4 regions of the Lysinibacillus sp. JK80 genome follow, and region 3 is predicted to be linked to each of the others. Evidence: riboswitches for the same ligand, from Rfam matches in the RefSeq annotation. Region 3 holds a riboswitch; each other region holds the start of a gene.

Region 1 (4,760 bases), 640 kb from region 3:
CATATTATCCTCTTAACAGATGGGCAGTCACAGGCAGGGAACTATGAGGATTTAATTGGTGAAGGGAAAGAAGAGGGTATAACCTTATCGACAGTAGCGATTGGACAAGATGCCGATGCGAACTTATTAGAAGCGCTTAGTGACATGGGCAGTGGACGTTTCTATGATGTGATAGATGAGCAAACCATTCCTTCTATTTTATCTCGAGAAACAGCTATGATTTCCCGCACCTATATTGAGGACAATCCATTCTATCCGGCAATTTATAATGCAGCAGGATGGAACTCACTGTTTGCTAATGGTGTCCCACAAATGAATGCATATATTGTGACAACGGCAAAACAGGGGGCTACTGTTGTAGCAAAAAGTGAGAAAGAAGATCCTGTGTTAGCGCAGTGGCAATATGGTCTTGGTAAAACATTTGCCTTTACATCTGATTCAACGGGTAAATGGACAGGAGATTGGGCAAGATGGCAGAATTGGGGAGCATTTTGGCAAACACTTATTTCTCAAATGCTACCAAGCTACAATGATGTAGCCTATGATGTAAGATTGGAAGCAGATGGTTCCTTTATGATTACAGACCCTACAAATGAAGCCGCATTTTTAGATATTGTAGCGGTAAATGAAGCAGGGGAGGAGCTAGAAACACAACTTGAAACCATTTCCGCATCTCAAGTTCGAGCTGTAGTACAAGCTGAACCTGGATTAATTTTCTTCCGTATAGCAGATGAAAAGCAGGCCATTTATCAGGCAGGGCTAAGTGTTCCTTATAGTGCTGAATACGAACTACTCCCTGTAAATAACCAACTGATAGAAGAGTTAACTCAACGAACAGGAGGCACTGTTTTAAAGGAACCACAAGATGTCTTCCGTGACTTTACGACAAAAGGAGCAGATCGGCAAAATATTGCCACATGGCTACTCTTAGCAAGTATGCTTCTTTTCTTTATTGATATTACCATAAGACGTTTTGGTTGGAATTTCCTAACGAATGCGAAGAAAAAAGAGCCGCTGGTTGAGGAAAAAACTATACCAGAAGACACGAATGTAGCACAGTTGTTAAAAGGCATGAAAAAACGATCTTAAATATAGAGGAAGCAGTGCAAACTCGAATAGTTTTGCACTGCTTTTTATATTCCTTGAAATAGAGAGTTATCCCCTTTGTAAAGAGGGTAAGAATTATCTAAAAAGTAGGCTCTTTGCTCATAAAGAGAAAAAAAGCGATCCAAATTGGACTACCCCAGCTCAATGAATGCTCATAATTCAATCTCTCTCAATAAAGAGAAGAATTAAACCTCTTTACTAGCTCTGTTTTACGCAAGCTACTCGCAACCATTACACCTAAAATAGCACCGATCGTACTTGATGTTAAAAAGGCTGGTAGGAAGAAGAATGCTGCTACAGATGTTCCCATGAATAATTTTGCAAAAGGGACTGCAATAAGTGAAGCCAGAATGCCCGTTCCGATAACTTCTCCGATACCAGCTAACCACATTTTATTGCTATATTTATAGGCAAGGGCAGCACAGAACGCACCGATGATACTACCAGGGATAGCTAGTAGAGAGCCTGTTCCAGTAAGGATACGAATGATGGCAGTGACAAAGGCAACTATAACTGTTGGTACGGGTCCAAGTATAATGGCTCCTATCACATTAATAGCATGCTGAACTGGGTAAGCACGTGCGATTCCTGTTGGGATGGATACGAAAGTAGAGCCTGCAACAGCAACGGCTACTAATAAAGCCATGACTGTTAATTTACGAATTGACATAAAGTTCACTCCTTTTGGTAAAGTTCGTGAGGAAAAATAAAAAGGCCACCCCCTTTAAACAATAGGAAGCGGCCTTACGTGTATATAGTGACAACAGCAAGTAGCGCCACTTCCCTCCGCTAGTGTGAACTAGATCAGGTTCAAAGGGTCCGTATATTACCATATACGTCTCAGCCTTTTAAAGACTCCCCTAGTGGTTAAAATCATTCAATTTTGTGAATCAACAATAATGTAACATACTGCTAAAAATAGTCAATGATTTTTCAGACTATTTTGTATCGGGATGCATTAAATGAGGTGCTTTTTTCACTGTCCAGATGAGCGCAAGGAAGAAACAGGCTAATAATATGATAGAACCGAAAATATATGGGCTATTCATATTCCAGTCAAATAATAAACCTGCCAAAGCGGGTCCAATCATATTTCCGAGGCTCATATAGGCATTATTCAAGCCCGCAGCAAATCCCTGCTCTTTCTCTGCAAGCTTTGAGATGAGTGTATTAACAGCTGGACGAATTAATGTCGTTGCTGTAGAGAAAATTGTTGCTACAACTAAAATAAGGGCAAAGCCAGAAACAAATAATATTAAGAAAATAGCAACGGATGCAATAAATAAATTTACTAGTACTACTTTCATTTCACCATAACGATTGAACAGTGGTGTAATAATAAACATTTGTACTACTACTCCAAAAGCACCACCAACAACTAATATAATCGCTATATCTACAGGTGTGTAATTAAACTTTTCTGTCACAAATAATGACAATGTCGTTTGGAAATTTGCAATTCCAAACGAGAACACCAGCATAATTATGAGCATAACAAAATAAGGCATATGTATGGAACGAGCCATTTGCTTCGCCAGATTGTCTTGCTTTTGTTTCTGTTGAGCAGTGTTTGGTTTGGTAGAAGGTAATAAAAAGTAAGATAAAATAGATGCTACAATGGCTGCAGCTCCAGCTGTGAAAAATGGGAAATGTAAGCTTACCTTTGCTAAAAAGCCACCAATACCAGGTCCAATCATAAAGCCAAGAGACATAGCGGCACCCAACATCCCCATACCTTTCCCACGTTCTTCATAGGTTGTGACGTCAGCGACAAAAGCCATAATAGGAGGTGCAACAAATGCGGAACCTAGACCACCTAAAAATCGTGCTAAAAAGAGCATCCATACATCTGTAGCAAGGCCAAATCCGATTTGTGCAAGACCTGTTACGATAAGACCGAAAATAATTAAATTTTTTCGTCCGTACTGATCTGAAAGATTCCCAGCAATAGGAGAAAATACGAATTGAGCTAAGGCGAACGTTGCGATTAGCATACCTAGAACTTGTCCTGCTGCACCAAATATTTTTAAATACTCTGGCATGACAGGAATAATAATGCCAATACTCCCCATTGCGATAAACATATTAAACATTAAAATATACAAAGCCGCCTTATTGGACTTCTGCTGGGTCATCGAATGAACCCCCTTTTTGTAATCAAATATAGTACAGTCTATCATAAAGAATTATTGCTTGGCTAATAGTTAAGATTATAGTACTGGTTCTATATTTAGAATGGTTTTCCACAAAAGTTTTTATCCACGCACCTATGCATGATGAAATAATACATTTTAGTCATAAAAGTTGAGGGAAAAGAAGCTATGGGAGGATAAATTAGTAAAGCAACAACAATTGAGGGACTTCTCTTATAAAGGGAGAATTAAAAATTTGGAGAGTCTGTCTGTAATGGTATAAAGCATGGCTATAAATTGTAGCGATGTTGAGCGTTAGAAGTTATGGACTATCAAAAATACACTAATGTGAGAATCTATTAAAATTTAGATAAAATATTTTATAAATATAATAATGCAAATAGTCGATTGAAAATGTTCTTAGTTTAATAACAGTTAGATAAGCAGAGAAAAAAACTAGCGAATTGGTGTGAAAACCAATTAGCTAGTTTAACTTATCTGATACTCATTTTAAATTCTAAAAATAATTCGTTGTATTTCCCTAAATAATCAGGTCCTAAATTTTTGTAGACCTCTAATGTATCGCGTTGTTCTTCAGAAGGATAGTAGCGTTCGTCAGAAACAACTTCTTCGTCCATTAAGTCCATAGCGGCAATATTAGGAGTAGAATAGCCTACAAAATCAGCATTTTGAGCACCTGATTCAGCACTTAGCATGAAGTTAATAAAGGCGTGGGCACCATCAATATTTTTTGATGTTTTTGGGATGACCATATTATCAAACCATAAGTTTGAGCCTTCCTCAGGTACAGCAAAGTCTAACTCTTCATTTTCATACATCATATCAGCTGCTTGGCCAGACCATGTAAGGGCAACAGTTGCCTCATTATTGATCATTAACGGTGTGATTTCATCTCCAATGATCGCTTTAACGTTTGGTGCAAGTGTAATTAATTTGTCAGTAGCTTCACGAAGTTCCTGATCATCTAGTGAATTCAGAGAATAGCCAAGACTGTTTAAGCCCATCCCAATGACTTCACGCGCACCATCTACTAAAAAGACTTTTCGCTTTAAAGAAGGGTCCCATAAATCGTCCCAAGAGGAGAAGTCTAAGTCTCCAACAAGGCTCGGATTGTAGACAATACCTACTGTTCCCCAAAAATAAGGGACAGAATATTTATTGTTAGCATCGAATGGTAAATCTAAAAAGTAAGGATCAATATTTTTTAAATTAGGGATTTTCGTTTTATCTAAAGGAATTAATAATTTTTCTTCCTTCATCTTCTCAATCATATATTCAGAAGGGACAGCAATATCGTAAGCTGTTCCGCCTTGCTGAATCTTTGTCATCATAGCTTCATTGGAATCGAATGTTTCATAGATGACATGAATGCCTGTTTCTTTTTCAAATTCTTTTAACAAATCAGGATCAATATATTCTCCCCAGTTAAAGATGGTTAACGTGTCTTTTCCACTTTTACCGCCTCCCGCACTTAAGGCATCAGCCGCATAGAATAAAAGG
Region 2 (4,760 bases), 2.1 Mb from region 3:
CTGCATGCCTCCAGACAGTTCGTTCGGATAGGCATGGATAAAAGAGGCAAGACCAACCTTTTCTAACCATTCCTTGGCACGTTCAACATTTGATTTATGTTGTAATTCCTCTACAAGCGTGACATTTTCTATTATTGTACGCCAGGGTAATAGACATGGCTGCTGTGGCATATAGCCAATCGTTCCTTTTTTTCGTTGGATATCCTCTCCATTTAATAAAATGGCTCCTTGATCAATTGGCGAAACACCACCAATTAATTGAAAAAGTGTGCTTTTACCACTGCCTGAAGGACCAACGATGGCCACAAACTCGCCATCCTTGACATCAAAAGAAAGTTGATCAAGGACTTTGAGCGCATCGAAGGATTTAGCGATGTTTTGAATGCTGAGCATGATAGCCTCTTCCCTTCACCATGAATTTTTCAATTAAACGAATACCACTAAACAATAGTAAGCTCAAGAGAACAATCGCAAAAATTGCCACAAATACGCGATCTGTACGGAAGGAGGACTGGGCTAGGGTCATGTAAACACCAATACCCTTTTTTGCACCAAGCCACTCCGCAATCACAGCCCCCATCACACTATATGTAGCCGCAATTTTAATGCCTGAGAAAATAGCAGGATAGGCATAAGGCCATTCCAGCTTCCAAAAGGTTTGTGCCTTTGTAGCACCAACCATGGCAAAATAATGCTTTAATTCTGGAGCTGTTTGTCTAAATCCATCCATCGTTGCAATGACAATCGGGAAAAAGCACACAAGACAGATAATGATAAGCTTCGGTAATAACCCAAATCCAAACCAAATAATAAGGAGCGGTGCCAAGACTAGAATAGGAACATTCTGGGACATAATAAGAATTGGATAAAACAGTTCTCGAATAAATGTAAATCGATGCAACACTACTGCCACCGTTAGCCCACAAGCGATGCCAATGGCCAAACCTAGTAGAGCTAATTGTACTGTAGCGAATGCATGTGGTAGAAAGGTTTGATACGACTGAATGGCCTCCGACAAAATACTACTTGGTGCGGGTAATAACCAATGAGGAACTTCAGCAAACCGCACGATTAGTTCCCATATGAACAAGAGGAAGGCGATAAAAATTATCGTCCTTCCCTTCTGTAATGCACGTTTCATTACTGATATTTCCCCGTTAATGTCTCCATCGTAATACCCGTTGGCTGATATAAAATTTTCACTTGTGTAATGACATTAATGGCACCAAGTTCAATCATCTTCTCATTCATTTTTTCAATGATTTGGAGCAATGTTGAAAGCTCACCCTCCATCGTTGTTTCCAATGGATGTACCTCATATTTCACCCCAGAAGCATCGATCACCGCAATTGCTGCATCGACATATGGTATAACATCTTCATATTTCTCTGTCTTCGGAATGATTTGTACACTGATTAATGAATTTGCCATCTTATTTGGCCTCCTTTTTAGGTAAGAAATCATTAGTAAAGGCTTTTTTCGCATCAAATTCGCCCTCTAATACTTGATTGCTAGACATCCATTTCGCGTAATTTTCCCACACCGAAAGCTTTTGCTCTCCCCATTGCTTGGCATCGTCCTGGTATTTATCGGCCAGCCATTCCTGACTTTTTTGCACCAACGCTTTATCTAAATCAGGAGCTGCTTCGATTAAAATATCAGCCGCTTCACTTGGGTTTTCAATTGCGTATTCATAGCCCTTCGATGCAGCTGCCACAAAGGCTTTAACAACATCAGGATTGTCCTGTATCATTTTTTCATTTGTAGCTAAAACTGGCGTATAATAATCTAATTGATCACTATAATCTGTAAGATATAGCATATTGATCTTTTCCCCACGCAGCTCAGCTTCAATTCCTGTCCATGCATAATAAATCCAAGCAAAATCAATATCTTTTTCCATCATTGTGAAGAAATCTAAATCGCCTGCATTGACGATATCTAGCTTATTAATATCTGCCTTTTCTTTTTGCATGAGTGATTGTAAAACGGCTTGCTCTAATGGCGCGCCCCAACCACCATAGGTTTTACCTTCAAAATCCTTTGGCGATGTAATGCCCTTCGAAGCAATAGAAGCAAAGCCAGATGTATTATGCTGTATAATTGCTGCGATGGAGACCAGCGGCACATCCTGTACTCGTGCCTGTGTTATGCCTTCCTGATAGCTCACGCCAAAATCCGCCTTTCCAGAAGCAACAAGCTGATCTGCGCCCGCCTCACCAGGCATAATAATATCAACATCTAAACCCTGTTCCTCAAAATAACCGAGTTTTTTGGCAACATATAGTCCTGTATGATTTGTATTCGGCGTCCAATCCAGTACCACAGACACCTTTTTCAGCTTGTCTGCAGCCTGCTTGTCATCCTTGTCACTACAGCCTACTAATGTCAATAGTGCTGCCAATAAAATAAAAAACCATTTTTTCATGCGAAAGCCTCCCAGTTTGTAATATGAAAGTGTTCATGAATGAATGTTGTCACCAGAAGAAAGCGTATACAATGTTGGCAAGCTGTTGCTTGAAAACATAAAAAAACGCCTAGGATTCCTCCCAGACGTATTGCAATCAATCTTCAAAACTTTGCTTTTTGAATAGATGTTCCCTACGCTGGTACGAGCCAAATCAGGTTCAAAGGGTCAGCGTCTACCGGACACAATCTCAGCTAGCAATTACTAGCCCCCCTACATTCTTTCGCTATGAACTTTTCGATGATTATTATACCCATAGTTTCACTTAAATGACAAGGTGCTATTTTTGAATAGAGCTTAAAGCCCAGCGCTCCTAAGAGGCTGGGCATGCTATTAGCTTGGTTTCTGTTCTTTTTTGGCTGTTACAACATGAGAAATTGCTCCATCTGTTGCAATATCCACTTTAAATGAACCATTGGAATGGCGATCCGCACGAGACAATGCTTGTACGTCAATCATCTCTTGAACACCTTTTTCAGTTTCAATCACAACCTGCTCCTCGTCTGTTGCTTGAACAACTGCCACAATTCGGTGAGGGTTTGCTTTTAACTCTGTTAATACTTTTAGTCCACGTTTTGCACGACTTGCTACTTCAACTTCAGCGACATTCATTTTCTTCACGGCCCCACGCTGTGTCACAATCACTACATAGTGGGTAACATCTGGCTGTAATACATTGACGCCAACTAAGGCTTCTCCATCTTTTAGTGTGATCCCTTTCACACCACCTGTTTTCACACCTGTCACAGGTAGTTCCTCCATTGGGAAACGAATCGCATAGGCTGTATCTGTTGTGAGCATCAGCTCCACGTCATCAGTCACAAATGATGCATAGATCATCGCATCACCAGCCTTGACATTCATCGTTTTAATTGGCTTTGAATAACGCGTTACCGCATAGTCTGCGAGTGGTGAGCGCTTAATTTGGCCATCTTTTGTGGCTGTGAAGACATACGTATTTGGCTGGTCAAATGTTTCGAAACCATAAACCGCAATAATCGATTCATCTTCCCCTGTTGGTACAATACTTGAAATATGCTGGCCGAGATCCTTCCAGCGTATATCAGGCAGCTCATGAACAGGCTGATAAATATAATTGCCTCGATTTGTGAAAAGCAGTAGATGGTGCTGAGTATTTAAATTTGCTTCATACAATAAATAATCTGAATCCTTCATGGCAAAATCTTGCCCGTTTGAAGCGGCATGAGAACGTGTGGATGTACGTTTAATATAACCATCCTTCGTTACTGTTACGACAACCTCTTCACTTGGCACAAGGACATCCAATGTAATTTTGATTTCTTCAATTTCTTGCTCAATCTTCGAGCGACGAGGTTCTGTAAAGCGTTTCTTAATATCTAGTAACTCTTGTTTAATAACACGCACTAGCTTTGCTTCACTTTGTAGAATCCCCTCTAGCTTCGCAATTAGCTTATTTAACTCGTCCTGTTCCTGACGTAGCTCTGTAATATCCGTATTCGTTAAACGATATAATTGCAGGCTTACAATGGCCTCTGCTTGTACCTCTGTAAAATCAAACTTTGCTTGTAAATTAAGCTTCGCATCCTTCTTATCATTAGAAGAACGGATCGTCGCAATGACTTCATCTAAAATGGAAAGAGCTTTAATTAATCCATCTACAATATGAGAACGATCCTTTGCCTTTTGTAAATCATAAATGGAACGGTTTGTTACCACTTCTTTTTGATGGGCAATATACGCATCTAGCAATAATGGCAATGTCATCATCGTTGGACGACGGTTATGAATGGCAATCATATTAAAATTATAAGCTACCTGTAAATCAGTTGTTTTAAACAAGTACTGTAAAATTCCTTGTCCTGGTACATCCTTTTTCAGCTCAATTACGACACGTAAGCCTGTACGGTCTGATTCATCACGAATTTCTGCAATGCCTTCTAGTCGTTTATCTACACGTTGCTCATCAATTTTTTTCACAAGATTCGCTTTATTTACATCATATGGTAACTCAGTGATAACAATTTGCTCTTTACCACCCTTAATTGGTTCAACAACTGCTTGTGCACGGACGATGATTTTACCACGACCTGTTTCATACGCCTTTTTAATGCCATCAACACCTTGAATGATTCCACCCGTTGGGAAATCAGGTCCTTTAATCACCGTCATCAATTCATCTACAGTAACATTAGGCTTGTCTAAGCGCATCAACACAGCATCCAGTACTTCATCTAAGGCATGTGGCGGAATATCTGTCGCATACCCAGCGGAAATTCCTGTAGAGCCATTGACTAAAAGGTTAGGAAAACGT
Region 3 (4,760 bases):
CTAATCAACTGAAGGAAAAGGCCTATAATGTTTTTGCTCCAATGATTTTAGAGGGTATTGACGAAACATGGACTGTTCAAGTCGTGTTAGCTGAATCAAAGATTCTAGAAACATATAATCATGTATTTGTATTTACGATTATTGCTTCCATTATTATGGTGGTTTTGATGACAGCTGCAAGTGTGTTATTCATCTATAAACAATTAAAACCACTTAAATTTTTACGTGCATCGATTGAAACTGCAGCCGAAGGGGATTTAACACAAAAGGTAGAAGAGCGATATATTAAGCCTGATGAAATTGGTGCAGTTGCTGTGGCCTATAATAATATGTTAGATAAAACCAATAGTGCGATTCAAACTGTACTAAATTCCGCGAGGTTATTGAACCAATCTTCTAATCAGGTAAATGAGGCATTTAATGAGGTAGTTGCTTCTAGTCAGGAGGTTTCCGTAGCTATCAACGAGATTGCACAAGGAGCTTCGAAGCAATCAGAGGATACAGAAGAAACAAATTATCGAATGATGGATTTATCAGATCAGATTGATGCTATTACGGCTCTTTCTAATGAAATGGATGAGCTATCTCATAAAACAGGTGTAACAACGGAAAAAGGATTGCATGAGGTTGAAAGTTTAAGAGAACGTAATATGGAGACAAATGAAATGAATGGGCGTATCCAGCAGCAAATGGAATCATTAGCTTCTAATATTGCCAATATTAATCAGATTATTGCTTCGATTCAAAGCATTACCGAGCAGACTAATCTGCTAGCTTTAAATGCAAGTATTGAGGCTGCACGTGCTGGTGAACATGGTAAAGGATTTGCTGTAGTTGCAGAGGAAGTTAGAAAGCTAGCAGAACAATCTAAGAATGAAACAGAAATTATTAAGAGTACAGTAGAAAGTATTCTTGAAAATTCTCAGCAGACGGTTGCTGTGATTGCATCTAATGCAGATTTAATGCAATCTCAAAATGAGTCCGTACAAAGCACGCAACTAGCATTTAAAGATAGCAGTGATTTGTCGGGTTCAATTGCAAATTCTATTAGTGATTTAATGAATAAACTATCTAGCATGTTAGAGCATAAAAATCAGGCAATCATGGCTATCCAAAGTATTTCGGCTATTTCAGAGCAAACAGCAGCCTCTGCGGAACAAGTAAGTGCTTCTGCAATGGATCAACAAGTAGAATTACAAAAAGTAGCAGAGTCTATTCAAAATATGAACGATATTTCAAACGAGCTACAAGAAGTTGTAAACCGATTTAAGCTTGCTTAAAAAGAAAGGCTGCCTTCAATATAGAGGCAGTCTTCTTTATGGTGAAAGCCGGAGAAATTGACCTAGAAGGAATTCAACACTACTATTAACACTGGAAGGGGGACATTGATATGATATATCTCGGAATGATTTTCTTTCAAATTGTTGTACCTATTTTAGTGTTACTTGTAATAGGCGCTATACTACAAAAGAAATTTCGCTTTAATTTAAAAGCATTGTCTCAGCTTATTACATATTGCTTTATGCCAGCAGCTGTTTTTGTAAATTTATATGAAACACATGTGGAATTAACTGTACTGGGAGAGGTCGGATTATTTATTGTACTCTTTATCGGTAGTCAAATGATACTCAGTCACTTTATGGCAAAAGGGTTAGGTTTAGCTAGAACAGAGGCAGCTGTCTTTAAAAATAGTGTTGTGCTCATTAACTCGGGTAATTACGGTATTCCAGTGGCTCAAATGATATTTGCCACGCAACCTATTGGAGTAGCCATTCAGGTCATGCTCGTAATCTTTCAAAATATGACTACGTATACATATGGTTTATACAATTTAATTTCTTCTACAAAGTCAGGTATGACAATCATCAAGGATTTCTTTAAAATGCCTATTATTCATGCGCTTATTATAGGTGTCGCTATGAATTATTTTGATATCGGTATTCCACAGTTTATCAAAATACCAGTAGAACATGTGGCAGATGGATTTATTGCTGTGGCTCTAATTACTTTAGGTGCGCAATTATCACAATTAGAGATGAAATCAATGTTTAATAAAACCGTCTTTATCAGCTGTTTGACGCGATTAATTATTGGACCATCTGTTGCATTGGCCATTATTTATATATTGGGATTAGATGGAGTCGTCGCACAATCACTGTTTATAGCTAGTGCTTTTCCAACATCCCGCAATAGTTCTAGTCTAGCATTGGAATATGATGTAGAATCAGCAACAGCCGCGCAAGCTGTTTTATTTTCAACCATTGTAAGCTGTATAACTGTAACCATTGTGATCTATTTTGCAGAAGTATTATTTACCTAGTAAGATAAAAAATAGCTTCCATCTCTTAGTATTATCTGCTACACTAGCATCAAACTAAATAGTATTAACTAGGGGAGTCTGATGAGTCAGGCTGAGAGGGAAACGCTACGAAGTTTCTTGACCCTTTGGACCTGATCTGGCTCATACCAGCGTGGGAAAGTTAAGAAGCTATTGCAGAGTATGCAATCAATAGACCTTTACATTCGTGGCCGGATCCAAATAATTATTTTGGATTCGGCCTTTATTTTTTGGATTGTTGGGGTGAGCTAGAATCGGTCCTTATATCAAAATAAATTTAAGGGAGAGAAGTAGCTCATGTCAGCAATTAGTGAAAAGAATATTACCATTATGTCCAGCTTTGAAGGAAGCAAAAAAGTATATGTGGAAGGATCACGCCCAGATATTCTAGTACCTATGCGAGAAATTGCATTAAGTCCGACAACAGGCAGTTTTGGAAATGAAGAAAATGCTCCTATTCGAGTATATGATACGAGTGGGCCCTATACAGATCCAGCCTACCAAGTAGATATTACGAAAGGTTTACCTGCCTTACGAAATGCATGGATTCAAGAGCGAGGGGATGTAGAAGCATATGAGGGACGCTCCATTAAACCGGAGGATAATGGCTTTCGTCATGTTGATGACCCGCGTATTCAAGAAAATGTCTTCCCTGAGTTGGCGAGAAAGCCTTTGCGTGCTAAAAAAGGTAAAAATGTGACACAGCTTCACTATGCACGAAAGGGAATTATAACGCCTGAAATGGAGTTTGTAGCGATTCGTGAAAATATGGATCCTGAATTTGTACGTTCAGAAATTGCAGCTGGGCGTGCTATAATGCCTTCTAATATTAATCACCCTGAGGCAGAGCCAATGATTATTGGGCGTAATTTTCATGTAAAGATCAATGCGAATATCGGGAATTCTGCTGTATCTTCTTCCATTGCAGAAGAAGTTGAGAAAATGACCTGGGCAACTCGATGGGGCGCAGATAATATTATGGATTTATCGACTGGTAAACATATTCATACAACTAGAGAATGGATTATTCGAAATGCGGCAGTGCCAGTGGGAACAGTGCCAATTTATCAGGCTTTAGAAAAGGTAAATGGTGTAGCAGAGGATTTAACGTGGGAGGTTTATCGTGATACTCTCATTGAACAAGCTGAGCAGGGTGTGGATTACTTCACCATTCATGCAGGTGTCCTTTTACGCTATGTACCACTAACAGCAAATCGTGTGACAGGTATTGTATCTCGAGGTGGCTCTATAATGGCACAGTGGTGTTTATATCATCATCAAGAGAATTTCCTGTATACACACTTTGAGGAAATCTGTGAAATTATGAAAGCCTATGATGTTGCTTTTTCCTTAGGTGATGGTTTACGCCCAGGCTCAATTGCAGATGCCAATGATGAGGCACAATTTGCAGAGCTTGAAACACTAGGCGAGCTAACACAGATTGCTTGGCAGCATGATGTTCAGGTAATGGTTGAGGGACCAGGTCATGTACCAATGCATTTGATTAAAGAAAACATGGACAAGCAATTAGAGGTTTGTAAGGAAGCTCCCTTCTATACATTAGGACCACTCACAACAGATATTGCTCCAGGTTATGACCACATTACATCAGCCATTGGGGCAGCCATGATTGGCTGGTTTGGTACAGCGATGCTTTGTTATGTGACACCGAAAGAGCATCTTGGTTTACCGAATCGCGAGGACGTTCGTGTGGGCGTTATCACTTATAAAATTGCTGCACATGCTGCTGATTTAGCAAAAGGTCATCCAGGTGCACAACAACGAGACGATGCACTGTCTAAAGCGCGCTTTGAGTTCCGTTGGCGTGATCAATTCAATCTGTCACTAGATCCCGAGCGTGCAGTGGAATATCATGATGAGACACTGCCAGCAGAGGGAGCAAAAACAGCACACTTTTGTTCTATGTGTGGACCTAAATTCTGTAGCATGAGAATTTCACAGGATATTCGTAATTATGCGAAAGATAAGGATTTGAATACGACTGAAGCGATCCATCAAGGTATGAAAGAAAAGGCTGAGGAGTTTAAAAAAGCAGGCAGTCAAATTTACCAATAATGAAAGAAAAGGCTTATGTCAAAAAAATAGACATAGGCCTTTTCTTAATAAAAAAACTCCATGTGAATAGTGGATTCACATGGAGTGAAAGTTGGATTTGGATATCAATAATAAAGTGGAATATTAAACGTTTGTTGGTTGTTTTACATATGGATTTGTAAGGTCCATACCTTCTAAGGAAAGACCCATCGCTTTAGCGACACCTTCACCATATGCTGGGTCAGCTAGATAGCAGTGAAGGATGTGACGGCGTTTGATGAATTCTTCAACAGAAGCCATATCGTTCGCGGTATTTTCAAATAAGCGTTGCTGCTCTTCCGAAGTCAATAGACGGAATAGTTTACCT
Region 4 (4,760 bases), 1.1 Mb from region 3:
TTCAAGGAAAAGAGAAGCAAGATTTAGAGGCGATGGAAGCAAGAGTAGAACAGCAGCGAATTTCCTATGAGGAAGCATTTAAACGTTTGCAACAGATGAATGGCTTTATACAAGCATGCCAAGGCTTTAGTGAAAGGGTGGAAGAAATAGCGAAAGAGCTTCATTTACTTGAACAAGAAGCAGGAAGAGTAAAGGAGCTCTATGGATTATTAAATGGACAAAATTCGAAAAAGCTATCCTTTGAGCGTTATATACAAATTAACTACTTAGATCAAATTACAGAAGCCGCAAATATACGTCTGTATCATTTATCAAACGGTCAATTTGAGCTTAGACGTTCAGATAGATTAGAAAAGCATGCGAAGCAAAGTGGCCTTGGTCTTGATGTTTATGATGCTTATACAGATCAATTACGAGATGTCAAAACTTTATCAGGTGGCGAAAAGTTTAATGCTTCGTTGAGCCTTGCATTGGGGATGGCAGATGTGATTCAAAGCTACCAAGGTAATATTCATATTGAAACGATGTTTATTGATGAGGGCTTTGGCTCGCTTGATGAGGAATCACTAAATAAAGCAATCGATACATTAATTGATTTGCAGGATTCTGGTCGTATGATTGGCGTTATTTCGCATGTACCTGAATTGAAATCTGCGATGCCAGCAGTTTTACATGTGGAAAAAACATTAAATGGCCATAGTCAAACCCATTTTGAAGTGAAATAAAACGAAGGCGTATTTCTAAAAGGAATACGCCTTCGTTTTATTTTTTTCGAGTTGTGGTTGTAGGCGTTGTGCCCTTTTTTGCAGCCATTACTTTTTTTACGATAGGAATAACAATAGGTGCTAACTTAACGGCAGTTTTTACAACGTTTGATACTTTCATCCCAAAACAGCTCCTTTTACAATTACTACTACCTGTTTCACTTAAAAATAAAACATTAACGGATAACACGAACAGCCTGAATTATATTCCAAATCACAATACCGAGTGAGACGAGAGCATAGATGGCGAATGAAGCAAACCAAATAATCATCACTGTCTTGTTACTGGAGGTTGGATCTAAACTAAATGTAGAAAAAACAAAGACAACAAAGAATAGAATGCCAAAAACAAAGGGTATTAAATGAGAGACAAGTGCACGAATCGAATGGCTTTTTACATCACTGTCTTTTGTCACGAAATATACAATTAATGGAACGATAAAAGGGGCGAAGAAAATACTAAGATAACTAAAGGCAGCTAAAATTTTTTGATTCTCCATAGTTGTACCTCCTTTTTAAATATTTACGCATGAAAAACAGCAAAGTTTCAAAAAAATGATGTATGGAAGGTTGTAATCCTTCAATCCTTTGCGTACAATGAGAGTGTTCAAATAAATTCAGATGTAACGACCACAAGGGGAGCTGATGATGTCAGCTGAGACTGGGCACGTAATGCCTTGACTCTTCGAACCTGTAAGTTAACGCTTGCGTAGGGATGTGGATAGAAACCGACACTTGTACGATGTGAGGCTCTGTCCTGACATCTTTTTTTCGTCCTTAAAGGAAAAAGGTGTCAGAAAGAGACATATCAGCGCTTTTCTATTCCTGCTCTTGTATCCTACATCGGAACAAAGGAGAGAATATGTATGGACAAAAAAAGACTATTAATGCTAGTGGAGATTGCGATTTTTGCAGCGATAGGTCTCGTACTGGATCAGGTTTCCTTTAAAGTATGGGCACAAGGCGGCTCAGTTAGTCTTGTTATGGTACCGATTATGTTAATAGCATTTCGCTGGGGCTTAGTAGCTGGTCTTACTACGGGACTACTTGTGGGTGTTATGCAAACAATGTTTGGTTCTTATATCGTGCACTGGCTACAAGGATTACTAGATTATGGCGTTGCTTTTACTGTTGTAGGATTAGCGGCGGTTGTACGTGGACCAGTGTTAGACGCTGCTAAACATATGAACAAAACAAAAATGGCACTTTATATAATCATAGGTACCGTTTTTGCAGGCTTCTTACGATACACAGCACATACAATTGCTGGTGCTGTATTTTTTGCCGAATATGCGGGTGACCAAAATGCATGGATCTATTCCATCATCTACAATGGTACATATATGCTACCAGCAACCATTTTAACGGCTATCGTTGGTGTTCTTTTATTCACAGCCGCTCCCCAATTAATGCAAAGAAAAGCTTAATGCTAGTCCCTTCACATGAGTGGAGGGACTTTTTTGTCGTGAATAACTCTTTTAGCACTTTGCAAAGTAGGAAAGCATACAATATTTAAAGCGTTTATCGTTATACGCATAAAAAGTTATGTTATATTAAAGAATAGATATTAGATGAAAGGGACGTTATACATGATTGTAAAAACGCAAGAAGAGATTGAAGCTTTTAAAAAAATAGGACGCATTTGTGCTGAAATTCGCGAAGCAATGAAAGCTGCCACAAAACCAGGTGTTACAACACTTGAGCTTGATGAAATTGCTGGTCGCATGTTTGCAGAGGCTGGCGCTATTTCAGGACCAAAGGGAGAATATGATTTTCCAGGGTATACATGTATTAGCGTCAATGAAGAAGTAGCACATGGTATTCCAGGAAAGCGTGTTATTCAAGAGGGAGATATCGTAAATATTGATGTTTCAGGCTCTTTAAATGGCTATTTTGCTGACACAGGTATTTCATTTGTTGTGGGTGATGGCTATGAGGACAAAGAAAAACTTTGCCGTGTTGCTAAAAGTGCCTTTGATCGAGCAATGACAAAGGTAAAGGCTGGATCTAAATTAAATCAAATTGGCAAAGCTGTTGAGCGCGAGGCAAATGTTAATGGGTTAACTGTTATTATGAATTTAACAGGTCATGGCTTAGGTCAATCTTTACATGATGAACCAAATCATATTTTAAATTATTACGATGCATGGGATTCTACTATTATGAAAGAAGGTATGGTCCTTGCGGTTGAGCCATTTATCTCAGCAAAGGCAGAGCATATCGTCGAAGCAGGTGATGGCTGGACATTCGTGACGCCTGATAAATCACTTGTAGCTCAAATCGAACATTCAGTCATTGTAACAAAAGATAAACCAATTATCTTAACGTCATTAGACGAAGAATAGGATGTAATGAAAAAATCCTGCTAACCAATTTATTTTTGGTAGGCAGGATTTTTTTTAATAAATAAAATGCCAACAAAGAGAACACCGCATAAAAATAAAGCGGCTGTAGTGACAAGTAGCTCATCAAAACCATTATGTATGGCGATTCCAATATAAGCCCAAATAAAAACACTTGGATACATAACATCAAAGTGATGGAAACGGATATGTAGCGCAATGGCTCCTCCTAAAGTAAGTAAAATCACTGCCCAAAGAGGCGTACTAAGACCAAAGCCGTTCCAACCATAAGCCGTTAACGTAAAGCTTGTATTTGTGATAAAAATAAATGTCATCCATGCTAAATAAATAGAGAAAGGAATACGACCAAACAAGGATTTGTCCTGAAGAGGGTACGTATTATACAACATAAACAAATACAAGACTAAGAGTAATGTAATGCCAAGAGAAACAATAAATAACTCATGGTGCCAGACATATATCGTCAATGCTTGTAATATATTTATGCAACTAAAAAGCGCAGACTGTTTCAAAGTTGTCTTTTTCATGTTCATAACTAACCAATAACCGAGTAAAAAATAAATGATAATCCAAATTACATGACTTACACTAACTGGTGCAAATACAACAGAAAAACGATTAGCGATTTCTAGCGAAGATTGACCGTTGATGTTCACGAAAAAGGATGAAAAGGTTAGGATGATTGAGACAAGATAAGAGATTGTCATCAAGATAAACCGAGGCATGTTTTCCTCTCCCTTCGTGTTAGATTGTATAGGGAAAAGACAAATAAGTATAGTACTGTCACTTTTTTTATTATAACGGAAATTTCCAACAATGTATCGTGTTGTTTTACTATTAATACCTACAATTTACCATGTCTGATAGGCATCCATATATTTCTTTAGTACAATAAGAATAGCCAAATAAAAGGAGTGAAGTTTCATGACACAAAATTTGAAAAATCTAGATCTAACTGTTGAACTAGACAAAAAGATGTATAAAAAGAAATTAAAAGTACTCCAATATGAAATGTTGAACGCACAACAATTTTTATTAAAAAACAAGATTGGCTTGATTTTGGTATTTGAAGGAATGGATGCAGCTGGTAAAGGTGGCGCTATTAAACGATTAATCGAACGTGTCGATCCCCGCGGTTATGTTGTACATCCTATTTCTGCTCCTCAAGCTCATGAATTACGCTACAATTATTTACAACGATTTTGGAGAAAATTGCCTCAACATGGGCAAATCGCTATTTTTGATCGCTCGTGGTATGGCCGCGTACTAGTAGAACGCATCGAAGGATTCGCAACAAAGGATGAATGGTCTCGTGCTTATGAAGAAATTAATAATTTCGAGAAGATTTTAACTGCTGGAGATTACATAATTATTAAGTTCTGGCTTCATGTTTCAGATGAGGAGCAATTAAAACGCTTTAAAGAACGTGAACAAAACCCTTATAAATCTTGGAAGTTAACAGCCGAGGATTGGCGCAATCGAGATAAAACACCTCAGTATATTGAAGCAGCAAATGCGATGTTTGAAAAGACAGATAAAAAAGATGCACCATGGGTCTTAGTCGCTGGAGATGACAAAAAGTATGCACGTGTTCAGGTGCTACAGGAAACTATTGCACACATTGAACGAGAGG

Evidence for each region. A riboswitch is a leader RNA that binds a small molecule or an ion and turns the genes downstream of it on or off. The one in region 3 is predicted to bind thiamine pyrophosphate.
Region 1: it holds a riboswitch for thiamine pyrophosphate, as region 3 does, so the genes downstream of both, thiW (energy coupling factor transporter S component ThiW) here and thiC (phosphomethylpyrimidine synthase ThiC) in region 3, are expected to answer to the same signal.
Region 2: it holds a riboswitch for thiamine pyrophosphate, as region 3 does, so the genes downstream of both, HXV90_RS03720 (ABC transporter substrate-binding protein) here and thiC (phosphomethylpyrimidine synthase ThiC) in region 3, are expected to answer to the same signal.
Region 4: it holds a riboswitch for thiamine pyrophosphate, as region 3 does, so the genes downstream of both, thiT (energy-coupled thiamine transporter ThiT) here and thiC (phosphomethylpyrimidine synthase ThiC) in region 3, are expected to answer to the same signal.

Annotation. Positions count from the first base shown of each region.
Region 1 is NZ_CP058997.1:2,213,880-2,218,639, reverse strand. Features, by position in the region: gene HXV90_RS11550 (VWA domain-containing protein) at 1-1,089, shown strand, start outside; gene thiW (energy coupling factor transporter S component ThiW) at 1,277-1,777, opposite strand; TPP riboswitch at 1,872-1,979, opposite strand; gene HXV90_RS11540 (MFS transporter) at 2,046-3,242, opposite strand; gene HXV90_RS11535 (ABC transporter substrate-binding protein) at 3,734-4,760, opposite strand, start outside.
Region 2 is NZ_CP058997.1:710,393-715,152, reverse strand. Features, by position in the region: gene HXV90_RS03735 (ABC transporter ATP-binding protein) at 1-393, opposite strand, end outside; gene HXV90_RS03730 (ABC transporter permease) at 368-1,141, opposite strand; gene HXV90_RS03725 (thiamine-binding protein) at 1,141-1,431, opposite strand; gene HXV90_RS03720 (ABC transporter substrate-binding protein) at 1,433-2,428, opposite strand; TPP riboswitch at 2,582-2,692, opposite strand; gene parC (DNA topoisomerase IV subunit A) at 2,801-4,760, opposite strand, start outside.
Region 3 is NZ_CP058997.1:2,849,763-2,854,522, reverse strand. Features, by position in the region: gene HXV90_RS14355 (methyl-accepting chemotaxis protein) at 1-1,280, shown strand, start outside; gene HXV90_RS14350 (AEC family transporter) at 1,391-2,320, shown strand; TPP riboswitch at 2,381-2,495, shown strand; gene thiC (phosphomethylpyrimidine synthase ThiC) at 2,636-4,414, shown strand; gene HXV90_RS14340 (catalase) at 4,538-4,760, opposite strand, start outside.
Region 4 is NZ_CP058997.1:3,946,662-3,951,421, reverse strand. Features, by position in the region: gene HXV90_RS19885 (AAA family ATPase) at 1-725, shown strand, start outside; gene HXV90_RS19880 (hypothetical protein) at 763-885, opposite strand; gene HXV90_RS19875 (magnetosome magnetite crystal formation protein family) at 941-1,264, opposite strand; TPP riboswitch at 1,390-1,497, shown strand; gene thiT (energy-coupled thiamine transporter ThiT) at 1,631-2,191, shown strand; gene map (type I methionyl aminopeptidase) at 2,354-3,109, shown strand; gene HXV90_RS19860 (hypothetical protein) at 3,139-3,852, opposite strand; gene HXV90_RS19855 (polyphosphate kinase 2 family protein) at 4,052-4,760, shown strand, end outside.